3 regions of the Enterobacter sp. PL_is511 genome follow, and region 3 is predicted to be linked to each of the others. Evidence: predicted binding sites of a transcription regulator. Region 3 holds the regulator's gene; each other region holds the start of a gene.
The links. The regulator PurR, encoded in region 3, represses purine synthesis genes. The targets are predictions, from matches to a motif close to CANGCAAACGTTTGCNTG.
Positions count from the first base shown of each region.

Region 1: a site for PurR is predicted at 1,153-1,170, ahead of cvpA (colicin V production protein). Genes of this name have one in related genera too.
Region 2: a site for PurR is predicted at 2,509-2,526, ahead of pyrD (quinone-dependent dihydroorotate dehydrogenase). Genes of this name have one in related genera too.

Region 1 covers NZ_JBVPGP010000021.1:74,528-79,192, reverse strand. The annotation lists gene folC (bifunctional tetrahydrofolate synthase/dihydrofolate synthase) at 1-302, shown strand, start outside; gene dedD (cell division protein DedD) at 292-996, shown strand; gene cvpA (colicin V production protein) at 1,226-1,714, shown strand; gene purF (amidophosphoribosyltransferase) at 1,748-3,265, shown strand; gene AC0TN7_RS09720 (UbiX family flavin prenyltransferase) at 3,355-3,924, shown strand; gene argT (lysine/arginine/ornithine ABC transporter substrate-binding protein ArgT) at 4,216-4,665, shown strand, end outside.
Region 2 covers NZ_JBVPGP010000024.1:701,856-706,520, forward strand. The annotation lists gene ssuD (FMNH2-dependent alkanesulfonate monooxygenase) at 1-845, opposite strand, end outside; gene AC0TN7_RS18700 (aliphatic sulfonate ABC transporter substrate-binding protein) at 842-1,804, opposite strand; gene ssuE (NADPH-dependent FMN reductase) at 1,797-2,372, opposite strand; gene pyrD (quinone-dependent dihydroorotate dehydrogenase) at 2,621-3,631, shown strand; gene zapC (cell division protein ZapC) at 3,798-4,340, shown strand; gene AC0TN7_RS18720 (YcbX family protein) at 4,337-4,665, opposite strand, start outside.
Region 3 covers NZ_JBVPGP010000024.1:1,151,121-1,155,785, reverse strand. The annotation lists gene AC0TN7_RS21095 (MFS transporter) at 1-479, opposite strand, end outside; gene cydH (cytochrome bd-I oxidase subunit CydH) at 643-732, opposite strand; gene purR (HTH-type transcriptional repressor PurR) at 1,030-2,055, shown strand; gene punR (DNA-binding transcriptional activator PunR) at 2,073-2,984, opposite strand; gene punC (purine nucleoside transporter PunC) at 3,099-4,298, shown strand; gene cfa (cyclopropane fatty acyl phospholipid synthase) at 4,597-4,665, shown strand, end outside.

The DNA of each region.
Region 1 (4,665 bases), on a different contig from region 3:
CCGGGCGCGTGCTGGCGGTTATCGGTATGCTTCATGATAAAGATATCGGCGGGACGCTGGCCTGCATGGAGAGTGTGGTCGATAGCTGGTATTGTGCTCCTCTGGAGGGGCCGCGCGGCGCGACGGCTGAGCAACTGATGGAACATCTCGGCAAAGGCGCAATCTACAGTAGCGTGGCTCAGGCCTGGCATGCCGCGATGGCGGATGCTAAACCAGAAGATACCGTGCTGGTGTGTGGGTCATTCCACACGGTGGCACATGTCATGGAAGTGATGGACGCGGGGAGAACCGGTGGCGAGTAAGTTTCAGAACCGTTTAACAGGAACCATTGTGCTGGTCGCGCTCGGGGTGATTATTCTCCCGGGTCTGCTCGACGGGCAGAAAAAGCATTATCAGGATGAGTTTGCCGCTATTCCGCTGGTGCCGAAGCCGGGTGACCGCGATGAGCCGGATATGCTGCCTGCGGCGACGCAGGCGCTGCCTGCTCAGCCGCCGGAAGGGGCGGCGGAAGAGGTGCGTGCAGGCGATGCCGCCGCACCATCGCTCGATCCGTCTCGCCTGGCGGCAGCGAGCAACAGCGATATCGATCCGGTGCCGGTCGAGCAGCCTAAACCGGTTGAAAAACCGAAGCCGGTTGAGAAGCCGCAGCCGCAGCCGAAACCGCAGCGGGATAAAGCCGCAGAACAGCTAGCCGCGGCGTCAGAGACACCTCCGCCAGCAAAACCGGCGCAGCAGGATGCCGCTGCCCCAACGGGTAAAGCCTACGTGGTGCAGCTTGGTGCGCTGAAAAACGCCGATAAGGTCAACGAGGTCGTGAGCAAACTGCGCAGTGCGGGATATCGTGTTTACACTTCACCTTCCACGCCGGTGCAGGGTAAAATTACCCGTATCCTCGTGGGGCCAGAAGCGTCCAAAGATAAGCTTAAAGGTTCGCTCGGTGAGCTGAAGCAGATCTCCGGCCTGAGCGGTGTGGTGATGGGCTACAGCGCGAACTGATAAGATCTTACCCATTCCCGGAATGGTTTGCTCCCTCTCCCTTGAGGGAGAGGGTTGGGGTGAGGGGGGAGCAGACGTCCACAGAGACGTCAAATGGACCGTGGCGTTGAACATTTTTTCAGCGCCTTTTTTATTTACGCGCGGGAAGGAAATCCCTACGCAAACGTTTTCTTTTTCTGTTAGAATTCGCCCCGAACTGGATGACAGGGCGTTAAATCGTGGGACACATATGGTCTGGATTGATTACGCCATCATTGCGGTGATTGGTTTTTCCTGTCTGGTTAGCCTGATCCGTGGCTTTGTTCGTGAAGCGTTATCGCTGGTGACATGGGGTTGTGCTTTCTTTGTTGCCAGTCATTACTACACTTACCTGTCTGTCTGGTTCACGGGCTTTGAAGATGAACTGGTCCGAAATGGAATCGCTATCGCGGTGCTGTTTATCGCAACGCTGATTGTCGGCGCTATCGTGAATTACGTGATAGGTCAGCTGGTCGAGAAAACCGGTCTGTCAGGAACGGACAGGGTGCTCGGGATCTGTTTCGGGGCATTACGAGGCGTGCTGATTGTGGCCGCGATCCTGTTCTTCCTGGATACCTTCACCGGGTTCTCCAAAAGCGAAGACTGGCAAAAATCGCAGCTCATTCCAGAGTTCAGCTTCATCATCAGATGGTTCTTTGACTATCTGCAAAGCTCGTCAAGTTTTTTGCCCAGGGCATAAACCCTGAGATGTGGCTTAACGAGGAAAAGACGAATGTGCGGTATTGTCGGTATCGCCGGTTTCATGCCGGTAAACCAGTCGATTTATGACGCGTTAACGGTGCTTCAGCACCGTGGGCAGGATGCTGCGGGTATCATCACCATTGATGCAAACAACTGCTTCCGTTTACGCAAGGCGAATGGCCTGGTAAACGATGTGTTTGAAGCCCGCCATATGCAGCGTCTGCAAGGTAATATGGGGATCGGTCACGTTCGTTATCCTACTGCTGGCAGTTCCAGCGCCTCTGAGGCACAGCCTTTCTACGTCAACTCACCGTATGGCATTACCCTTGCTCATAACGGCAACCTGACCAACGCGCATGAGCTGCGTAAAAAGCTGTTCGAAGAGAAACGTCGCCACATTAACACCACCTCTGATTCTGAAATCCTGCTCAATGTGTTCGCCAGCGAGCTGGATAACTTCCGTCACTATCCGCTGGAAGCAGACAACATTTTTGCCGCGATTGCCGCGACAAACCGTCAGATCCGCGGCGCGTACGCCTGCGTTGCGATGATCATCGGTCACGGTATGGTCGCCTTCCGCGATCCTAACGGCATTCGTCCGCTGGTGCTCGGTAAGCGCGACCTCGGCGATGGCCGTACTGAATATATGGTTGCCTCTGAGAGCGTGGCGCTGGATACCCTGGGCTTCGAATTCCTGCGCGACGTTGCGCCGGGCGAAGCGGTCTACATCACCGAGAAGGGCCAGCTGTTTACCCGCCAGTGTGCCGACAACCCGGTCAGCAACCCGTGCCTGTTTGAATACGTTTACTTTGCCCGTCCGGATTCCTTCATCGACAAGATTTCCGTCTACAGCGCGCGCGTCAACATGGGCACCAAGCTGGGCGAGAAGATTGCTCGCGAGTGGGACGATCTCGACATCGACGTGGTGATTCCTATCCCGGAAACCTCCTGCGATATCGCGCTGGAGATCGCCCGCATTCTGGACAAGCCATACCGTCAGGGCTTCGTGAAGAACCGCTACGTTGGCCGCACCTTTATCATGCCGGGGCAGCACCTGCGTCGTAAGTCCGTGCGCCGCAAGCTGAACGCCAACCGCGCGGAATTCCGCGACAAGAACGTTCTGCTGGTGGATGACTCCATCGTTCGCGGCACCACCTCTGAGCAGATTATCGAGATGGCGCGCGAAGCGGGTGCGAAGAAAGTCTACCTGGCCTCTGCTGCGCCGGAGATTCGCTTCCCGAACGTGTACGGCATCGATATGCCAACCGCCAACGAGCTGATCGCTCACGGCCGTGAAGTAGATGAAATTCGCCAAATCATCGGTGCCGACGGCCTGATTTTCCAGGATCTGAACGATCTCATCGACGCGGTGCGTGCCGAGAACCCGGAAATTCAGCAGTTTGAATGCTCCGTGTTCAACGGTATTTACGTGACCAAAGACGTTGACCAGCAGTACCTCGACTATCTTGATTCGCTGCGTAACGACGATGCGAAAGCCGTCCAGATGCAGAACGATCTCGAAAGTTTAGAGATGCACAACGAAGGTTGATGCTCCGGCAAGTGAGGGCGAATGCCCTCACTTGCAACTCCCCGCAAAATCCTGCACAGTCTGCCCTGAAATCAGTAAGGGCGAAAATCATGAAACGACTCATTGTTGGGCTCAGCGGCGCCAGCGGCGCGATTTACGGCGTACGTCTGTTACAGGTTCTGCGTAACGTGGCGGAAGTCGAGACCCATCTGGTGATGAGCCAGGCGGCGCGTCAGACCCTCTCTCTGGAAACCGATCTCTCCCTGCGCGATGTTCAGGCAATGGCGGACGTGGTTCACGATGCCCGTGATATCGCCGCCAGCATCTCCTCAGGCTCGTTTAAAACGGCTGGCATGGTTATCCTGCCCTGTTCAATTAAAACGCTCTCCGGCATTGTGAACAGCTATACCGACACCCTGGTCACGCGCGCGGCGGATGTGGTGCTGAAGGAGCGTCGTCCTCTGGTGCTCTGCGTGCGGGAAACGCCGCTGCACCTTGGCCACCTGCGTTTGATGACCCAGGCCGCGGAGCTGGGAGCCATCATCATGCCGCCGGTACCGGCATTTTATCATCGCCCGACCTCGCTGGATGACGTGATTAATCAGACCGTTAACCGCGTGCTGGATCAGTTTGACATCGACCTGCCTGAAGATCTCTTCACCCGCTGGCAGGGTGCCTGAATCTGTGCACAAACCAGGTGCATGAAAAGACAAGTTGCCCTGTTTCAGGGCAATTATGCAACGGCGATCATATCCTCGACATTTAATTCGTTTTTTCCCTTTTTCTCTCTCCGGTTCGTTCGGCAGACCTGCTATCTTTCACCATTAAGGCAGTATCGCAACGTTTTATTAACATATTTAACGTCGAAGTTTTGACCAGACGGCAATGTGGCATAAGACCTGCAAGATGAAGCCTGCAACACAACACACAACACAATACATAATAAAATCACGGTACTTGAGGGTAAATGTATGAAGAAGACGGTTCTGGCTCTGTCTTTGCTCGTGGGGTTAAGTGCGGCAGCAGGTAGCTACGCAGCGCTTCCACAGACGGTTCGTATCGGTACAGACGCAACCTACGCGCCATTCTCTTCCAAGGATGCGAAAGGCGATTTCGTGGGGTTTGATATCGATCTGGGAAATGAAATGTGCAAGCGCATTGCGGTGAAATGCACATGGGTGGGCAGCGACTTTGACGCGTTAATCCCGTCGCTGAAAGCCAAGAAAATCGACGCCATTATCTCTTCTCTCTCCATCACCGAAAAACGCCAGCAGGAGATTGCCTTCTCTGACAAGCTCTACGCCGCGGATTCTCGCCTGATTGCGCCAAAAGGCTCCCCGATTAAGCCAACCATCGACTCGCTGAAAGGCAAGCATGTTGGCGTGCTTCAGGGATCGACCCAGGAAGGTTATGCCAATGCC
Region 2 (4,665 bases), 450 kb from region 3:
TCGCGCTTGCCGTTGTGCAGGGACGCCATTCGGTGCTGTCCGACGGAGTCGGTTTTGGCAAATGCAGCCTGGGCTCTGGCGATCGTTTCATCATCCAGATGCGAGATCAGGCGGTCCGCCGCCTGCCAGGCTTCTTCATTGGTTTCGCGAACAATCACATGCAGGCGAATGCCGAAGCGCACCTTGCGGCCATGGGCGGCCGCCTTAGCGCGGACCTGGGCAATTTTTTCTTTCACCAGCGCAGGCGGTTCGCCCCAGGTCAGATAGAGATCGACCTGCTCTGCCGCCAGATCCTGGGCCACATCCGACGATCCGCCAAAATAGAGCGGCGGGCGCGGCTGCTGCACTGGCGGGAAGTAGAGTTTCGCGTCGCGAACGTGGATATGCTTGCCTTCAAAGGTAACGGTTTCACCTTCCAGCAGACGTCGCCAGACGCGGGTGAACTCGGCGGAGGCTTCATAGCGCTCGGTATGGTCGAGAAATACCCCATCGCCCGCCAGCTCCTGCGGATCGCTGCCCGTCACCAGGTTAAACAGGGCGCGGCCGTTGGACAGTCTGTCCAGCGTTGCCGCCTGACGCGCCGCCACGGTGGGGGAGACAACGCTCGGGCGTAACGCAACCAGGAACTTCAGACGCTGGGTGACCGGGATCATCGACGCGGCCACGAGCCAGGCATCTTCACATGAACGTCCGGTCGGGATCAGCACCCCGGTGAAACCGATTCGGTCCGCCGCCTGCGCAATCTGCTGCAGGTAGCCGTGGTCAACCGGGCGCGAACCCTCTTCTGTACCAAGATAGTGTCCATCACCGTGGGTGGGTAAAAACCAGAAAAGATTCAGACTCATGATTTAGCTCCTTCTTTGCCTGCGGGCTGCCAGATGCGTTCGCGAATAGTGACCTGTTTCGGCACCAGGTGGTTTTGATAGAAAAGGTCAGCCGTTTGTTGCTGAAGCGCGGCGACGTGGGCGTCCACGGGCGTGATGGTGGTCGGTGGACGGTGGTTGAGATAGCTCGCGATCACCAGCTCAGGTAAGCCCATGGTTTTCGCCAGCAGGGTAATGCTCTCCTGGCGCTGGGTCTGGGTCAGCGCATCGGCCTGGGTAAAGGTATCCAGTACGCCCTGAATAAATGCGCCGTTCTTTTCCGCATAAGGACGTGCGGCCAGATAGAACGAACCGGTCTGCTTCAGCGTGGTGCCGTCTTTCAGCACGCGAACGCCGCCCTGCAGTAATGCGGCGGAGTAGTACGGATCCCAGATGGCCCAGGCATCAACGTTCTTCTGCTGGAATGCGGCGCGCGCGTCGGCAGGCGTCAGGTAAACAGGTTGAATGTCAGTGAACTTGAGTCCGGCTTCTTGCAGGGCACGCAGCAGCAGGTTGTGTGAGCTGGAACCTTTCTGGAAAGCAACTTTATGCCCTTTAAGATCGGCGACGCTTTTAATGTCGCTGTTTTCTGGCACCAGAATCACTTCGGCCTTCGGTTTGGGCGGCTCAACGCCAACATAGACGAGGTCCGCTCCCGCCGCCTGGGCGAATATCGGCGGAATATCACCCGTACTGCCGAGATCGATACTGCCGACGTTCAGGGCCTCCAGCATCTGCGGGCCAGCCGGGAACTCCACCCAGGAGAATTTGGTGTCCGGGAAGCGTTTTTCCAGAAGCTGGTGGCTTTTCGCCAGCACCATGCTGACGCTGCCTTTCTGATAACCAATGCGTAAACTTTCCGGAGCCGTTTCGGCGGCATGGGCCAGCGAGGAAAGCGCCATCAGACCTGCCAGGCCGATACGGGTTAACGTTTTAAACATGTGCGACTCCTTGAGGCTGACCAAACGCCGGCGCCTGGATATCCCTGCGGTGCAGAGCATGCCAGAAGGTTTCCAGGGCAGTATCGAGGCGGGTTTGCAGGTTCGGCGTAAAATGAGGTTTATGTTGATAATCGATAACCTGGGAGTCATCGGCGAAAACGCCGTGGAGGATCTCCTGCGCTTTCAGCGCGTTGAGCACCGGCTTCAGGGCATAATCCACGGCCAGTAAATGGGCAACCGTACCGCCCGTTGCCAGCGGCAGCACGACTTTGCCGTCCAGGGCACGTTCCGGAAGCAGATCGAGCAGGGTTTTCAGCGCCCCGGAAAAAGAGGCTTTATAAATGGGCGTTGCCACAATTAGGCCGTCAGCGCCGTTAAGCTGCTCGATGAGCGTTTTAAGCGCAGGGCTGTCGAAACGGGCATAAAGCAGATCTTCAGGTTCGAAGTTATGCAGGTTCCAGTGGCACACTTCCACATCCAGGGCATTGAGTTTTTCGCGGGCATATTCCAGCAGGGCGCTGGAGCGCGAAGGGAATCGTGGACTTCCGGCCAGGGTAATGACGCGCATACTTCCTCCTTATAACTAATTGTTTGCTTTTATCTAAAATTCATAACAATTTTCAGGAGTGTGACACCGCGCGGTTATTCCACTAAATGATTTATCTGCAATTAAAATGCGAAAAAGTGCATAAGAAATAGACAGGGAGGTAAACGATTGCGTTTTACGCTGATTTTTTGCCGCAGGTCAATTCCCTTTCGCGCGTGGATCGCCCATAATCCCCTCCCGGTTTGCACACCGGGAATCCAGGAGAGTTCATGTACTACCCCTTCGTTCGTAAAGCTCTTTTCCAGCTCGACCCTGAGCGCGCTCATGAATTTACAATGCAGCAATTACGTCGTATTACCGGAACGCCGCTGGCCGCTCTTGTGCGTCAGAATGTGCCGGAAAAACCTGTGCAGTGCATGGGTCTGACCTTTAAAAATCCGCTGGGTCTGGCGGCTGGTCTGGACAAAAATGGCGAGTGTATTGATGCCCTGGGCGCGATGGGCTTTGGCTCTATTGAAATCGGGACCGTCACGCCGCGCCCGCAGCCGGGAAATGACAAGCCGCGCCTGTTCCGCCTGGTTGAAGCCGAAGGGCTGATCAACCGTATGGGCTTTAATAACCTTGGCGTTGATCACCTTGTTGAGAACGTTAAAAAAGCCCACTTTGACGGAATTCTGGGCATCAATATCGGCAAAAATAAAGACACGCCGGTCGAGCAGGGTAAAGATGACTATCTGATTTGTATGGAAAAAGTCTACGCCTATGCCGGTTATATTGCGGTGAATATTTCTTCACCCAATACTCCGGGGTTGCGCTCCTTACAATATGGCGAAGCGCTGGACGATCTTCTGGGCGCCATTAAAAATAAACAAAATGAACTCCAGACGATCCACCATAAATATGTTCCGGTCGCGGTTAAGATCGCCCCGGATCTTTCTGCCGAAGAATTGATCCAGGTTGCCGACAGTTTAGTTCGCCATAATATTGATGGTGTGATTGCAACCAATACCACCCTCGATCGCTCCCTCGTGCAGGGAATGAAAAACTGTGACGAAGCGGGTGGGTTAAGCGGACGTCCGGTACAATTAAAAAGCACCGAGATTATTCGCGCCCTGTCTGCGGAATTAAAAGGACGCCTGCCGATTATTGGCGTCGGTGGCATCGACTCCGTGATTGCTGCGCGCGAGAAGATGGCGGCGGGTGCGTCACTGGTGCAAATCTATTCCGGCTTTATTTTTAAAGGACCGCCGCTGATTAAAGAAATCGTTACTCATATCTAATCTTTTCTCTTAATCAGACAACCAGGGCTTTATTTCCAGCCCTGGTTGTTTTATATTCCGTCACTGTTGCTTATTTAGACATTATAGTCTTTTATTAATGGTGTTATAAACGAAGCGGCGATCAGGACATTTTTAGTACAGGACGTTTCGGGGACGGGAGAGAAACATGCGAATTAAACCTGACGATAACTGGCGCTGGTATTTTTGCGACGAGCATGATCGAATGATGCTCGATTTAGCCAATGGCATGTTGTTTCGCTCTCGTTTCGCCCGCCGAATGTTAACCCCGGACGCGTTTTCCCCGTCGGGCTTTTGCGTTGACGATGCGGCGCTTTATTTCTCCTTTGAGGAAAAATGCCGCGATCTGGTGCTTTCTAAAGAGCAGCGTGCCGAGCTGGTATTAAATGCGCTGGTGGCTATCCGCTTCCTGAAACCGCAAATGCCAAAAAGCTGGCATTTTCTTGCGCACGGTATGAGCTGGACCCCGGCAACGGGTGATGCGGCGAGCGTCAATCTGAGCGATACCGCAGAAGAGGTAAGCCTGCTGGTGGTTGAGCCTGGTGAAAATGCTGCGCTCTGCCTGCTGGCCCAGCCCGGCGTAACCATTGCCGGGCGGACGATGCAGCTTGGCGATGCCATTAAAGTGATGAACGACAGGCTGAAGCCACAGCTGCGCGTAGATTCTTTCAGCCTCGAACAGGCGGTTTAAGCTTCCAGCTGTACGGACGTTTTCGGTATGCAGCTACAGCACAGAATTGTGCCATCATTTCCAATTGCCGATTTTTTCAACGCACTTACTTCGCCATCCACCAGCCTGATGCGGCAGCATCCGCAAATGCCTGCGCGACAGGAATAGGGGACGCGAATACCTGCCTGCTCCAGTTGCTCCAGTAATACCTGCTGGTTGTTGCCACGGATGATGTTTCCCTGCCAGTGAATATCTACCGCAGAGGCGACATTCGTCACAACGTCGACCATTTCTTCTTCCTGACCTGAGCCGTACACTCTTGCAGGCCCTCGGGCAAGGATCTCTA
Region 3 (4,665 bases):
ATCCGCCAGCCGATCGCTTCCCCCAGCCAGGTTGCCGCAGGCACCCCGCCGATGTTGGCAATCGTTAGCCCCATAAACATGGTTGCTACGGCGCTGGCCTGCTTATGTTTTGGCACCACGCTGGCAGCCACGACCGATCCCAGCCCGAAGAACGCGCCGTGGTTAAGGCTGGTCAGAATACGAGACAGCATCAGCGTGGTGTAGTCCGGCGAAATGGCCGAAAGCACGTTACCCAGGGTGAAAATCGCCATCAGGAAAATCAGCGCATTGCGGCGCGCGCGGTGCGAAAGGAGAAGCGTCATCAGCGGCGCCCCCACCATCACGCCGATAGCATAGGCGCTGATTAACATCCCTGCCGCAGGGATCGAGACGTCCACGCCGCGGGCGATGACGGGCAGTAACCCCATCGGGGAGAATTCAGTGGTGCCAATCCCAAAAGCGCCAATCGCCAGGGCCAGCAGGGGAAAATTGATTTTCATGCGTCAACTCCGGATGCCGTGTCATGTGGTGACACAGAACAAAGAAGCGGAAAGCATGACATCAATCACAAAAAATGAGAAGTTAACAAAATGGCAAAAGATTTTTGCCAGAGAAGTAACAATCGGGTCGATCGGGAGGGAGAAGGCTCTCCCTCCGCGTAAATCAGTGCAGCGCAGCCGTCAGACCGGCCGCGACAATCAGAGCCAGCACAATAACGGTGGTGAACAGCGAAAACTTCAGATCGGAACTCATCAATTTTTCTCCTTTTAATCCCCCCACGAAAAGTGAGCCTGCTCATTTTTGCATAATTTACGTCAAAAATCTTCCTGGATTTAGGCTGATAAACACTTTACCTCTTCCCCTTTTCATCAAGATAGGACAAAATTCCACGCTAAATTTATTAGCGTACCGGCCATTGACCCCCTCCTGACGTCCCGTGTCGTTTTCCCGGCGTGCCGCAATTCAAGATTGCGTGATAAGGGTGAGAGAAGGCAAACGTTTACCTTCAAGTTTTTCAGGAGTTTAGGATATGGTCTGGAGTGACATTTAATGGCAACAATTAAAGACGTAGCAAAACGCGCAAACGTTTCCACTACAACCGTATCACATGTAATTAACAAAACCCGCTTCGTGGCGGAAGAGACGCGCAACGCCGTCTGGGCAGCGATCAAAGAGCTGCACTATTCGCCAAGTGCGGTTGCGCGCAGCCTCAAGGTTAATCACACCAAATCCATTGGATTGCTGGCCACTAGCAGTGAAGCGGCCTATTTTGCCGAGATCATTGAAGCGGTAGAGAAGAACTGCTTCCAGAAAGGCTATACCCTGATTCTGGGCAACGCATGGAACAGCATAGAAAAACAGCGTGCCTACCTGTCGATGATGGCGCAAAAGCGCGTTGATGGCCTGCTGGTAATGTGTTCCGAGTACCCGGAATCCGTGCTGTCGATGCTCGAAGAGTATCGCCATATTCCCATGGTGGTCATGGACTGGGGCGAAGCGCGCGCGGATTTCACTGATTCCGTTATCGATAATGCCTTTGAAGGCGGCTATATGGCCGGTCGTTATCTGATCGAACGCGGTCACCGCGAGATTGGCGTGATCCCCGGTCCGCTGGAGCGCAACACCGGCGCGGGCCGTCTGGCCGGTTTTATGAAAGCGATGGAAGAAGCGCTGATCAACGTGCCGGAAAACTGGATTGTGCAGGGCGACTTTGAGCCGGAGTCGGGCTACCGCGCAATGCAGCAGATCGTCTCCCAGCCACACCGTCCGACCGCCGTTTTCTGCGGGGGTGACATCATGGCTATGGGCGCGCTCTGCGCTGCCGACGAGCTGGGTCTGCGCGTACCGCAGGATATTTCCGTGATCGGGTATGACAACGTGCGTAACGCGCGTTTCTTCACGCCAGCGTTGACCACCATTCACCAGCCGAAAGATTCGCTGGGCGAAACGGCCTTCAATATGCTGATGGACAGGATCGTCAACAAACGTGAAGAGTCGCAGTCCATTGAAGTTCACCCGCGTCTTATCGAACGCCGTTCCGTTGCGGACGGTCCGTTCCGCGACTACCGTCGTTAATCGCTTTACGGGGCCAGCTATGCTGGCTCCCGTAACCATTCCCGGTTTAGCGTTTCGCTGTCTCCCAGATAATCCAGCAGCCAGGCCATCGCAGGCGAGACATCACTTTGCTGCCAGGTCAGGCAGCAGGCCGCATCCGGGAACGGATTCTCCAGCGTCAGCTCAACCCACTCTCCGGTATCGATGCGCGGACGCGCGAAATGAACGGGCACCATCGCGACGCACAGTCCGGCGCTGAGGCACGTCGCCGACGATTCCCAGTCAGGGGCCACCACCCGCCGCTGGTTGTCCAGAAGCCAGGTGATACGCTTCGGCAATGAACGGGAGGTATCCTCCAGCACCAGCGACGGCCAGTTGCGCAGCGTATCATCGCTGAGCGGCCCCTCCATCACCGCCAGCGGATGATCGCTTGCCACCACGCACTTCCAGCTCAGCATGCCCATATCGCGAAAGGCGTAACGTCCCCCGACCGGGATCGCCTGCGTGGCCCCGATTGCCATCTCTGCCCTGCCGTCCGCCAGCGCATCCCAGACGCCGTTGAACACCTCCTGCGAGACCCGCAGCTCGACATCTGAAAAATGACGATAGAAATCGACGATCATCTGCCGGGTACGTTCCGGCTTAACGATGTTATCCACCGCGATGGAAAGATGCCCCCGCCAGCCGTTAGCGATCTGCTGACACTGTTCGCGGGTGATCTGCATTTTTTTGATAACAGAACGCCCTTCCTTCAAAAACCACGCCCCTGCGGGCGTTAATTCCACATCACGATGGCGCCGCTCAAACAGCGGAACCGCCAGCCACTCCTCCAGCTGACGCACCGTGTAGCTGATGGCCGAAGGGACGCGGTGCAGCTCCTGCGCTGCACCGCTAAAGCTGCCGTTACGTGCAACAGCATCGACCACTTCAAGAGAATAATCTGACCACATTTTCTGCCTGCAAAAAATTTGAATGCACCCGCCAAATATTAGCGTTTCACAAGCCGCTTTGCACTCCCTACACTCTCCGCCAACGTACACCTGCCTCCTCAGGAGAATAAGAGAATGCAACCCAGGAAAGGATTTTTAGTCTGGCTCGGCGGCTTAAGCGTGCTGGGCTTTTTGGCCACCGACATGTACCTGCCCGCGTTTGCCGCGATGCAGGAAGACCTGCAAACCCCTGCGGCGGCCATCAGCGCCAGCCTGAGCCTGTTCCTTGCCGGTTTCGCTTTCGCGCAGCTGCTGTGGGGACCGCTCTCGGATCGCTTTGGTCGTAAACCGGTACTGCTGCTGGGTCTGGCCATTTTTGCCGTGGGCTGCCTGGGGATGCTGTGGGTGCGCGATGCCACCTGGCTGCTGGTGCTGCGCTTTATTCAGGCCGTGGGCGTCTGTGCTGCGGCGGTGACCTGGCAGGCGCTGGTGACCGACTACTATCCGGCTAACCGCACAAACCGTATTTTCGCCACCATTATGCCGCTGGTGGGTCTTTCCCCTGCCCTGGCTCCGCTGCTGGGCAGCTGGATCCTCGCGCACTTTGACTGGCAGGCCATTTTTGCCACGCTGTTTGCCATCACGCTGGTACTGATGCTGCCGGCGTTTGCCCTTAAGCCCGCGCATAAAAAAGAGGCGCATGCGGATGCGAAGCCGATTACCTTCACCTCCCTGCTGAGCGCCAAAGCGTATCGCGGCAATGTCCTGATTTACGCCGCCTGTTCGGCCAGCTTCTTCGCGTGGCTTACCGGCTCGCCGTTCATTCTGCACGATATGAGCTACAGCCCGGCGGCCATCGGTTTGAGCTATGTTCCGCAGACTATCGCCTTCCTGGTGGGCGGGTACGGCTGTCGCGCGGCGCTGCAAAAATGGGAAGGTCAGCAAATGCTGCCATGGCTGCTGGTGCTGTATGCGCTGAGCGTCATCGGCACCTGGGCCGTCGGGTTTATTCCGGGCGCGGGCCTGGCTGAAATTTTGATCCCCTTCTGCGTGATGGCCGTGGCGAACGGGGCGATTTACCCGATTGTTGTAGCCCAAGCGTTGCGTCCGTTCCCGCAGGCGACAGGCCGCGCCGCCGCGCTGCAAAATACCCTGCAGCTGGGTCTGTGCTTCCTGGCAAGTCTGGTGGTCTCGGCGCTGATTGCGACGCCACTGTTAACCACCACCAGCGTGATGCTGGTCACCGTTGCGCTGGCGGTGATGGGCTATCGCATGCAGGCCTCCGCGCAACGTGAGCAGGATAGCGGCGCTCAGGTGGAAACCTCGCATGCCTGATTGCGCCAGAAATCATGTTACATTTCAGTGATTAGGTTGCTAACAATTTTCTATTGAATCACCAAATTTTGAGGCCTATACTAAATTTGGTTCGATTAAATACGATAAATATTAAGTGTTAACGGGAGCCGGAGCGCTCCCGTTTTACCATGGAAGGCATTTCGGCAAGGGTTATCTCCCTTCCTCTGTTCTACGTCGGATATTAGCCTCGCGGTATTTACCGTGAGATTTCTCACAAACCAAAAAAAGCGTCTACGCTGTTTGAAGGTTCTGATCACATCAGGGTGATGGAGAAGCTATGAGTTCATCGTGTATAGAAGAAGTCAGCGTTCCGGACGATAACTGGTCCCGGATCGTCAGTGAACTG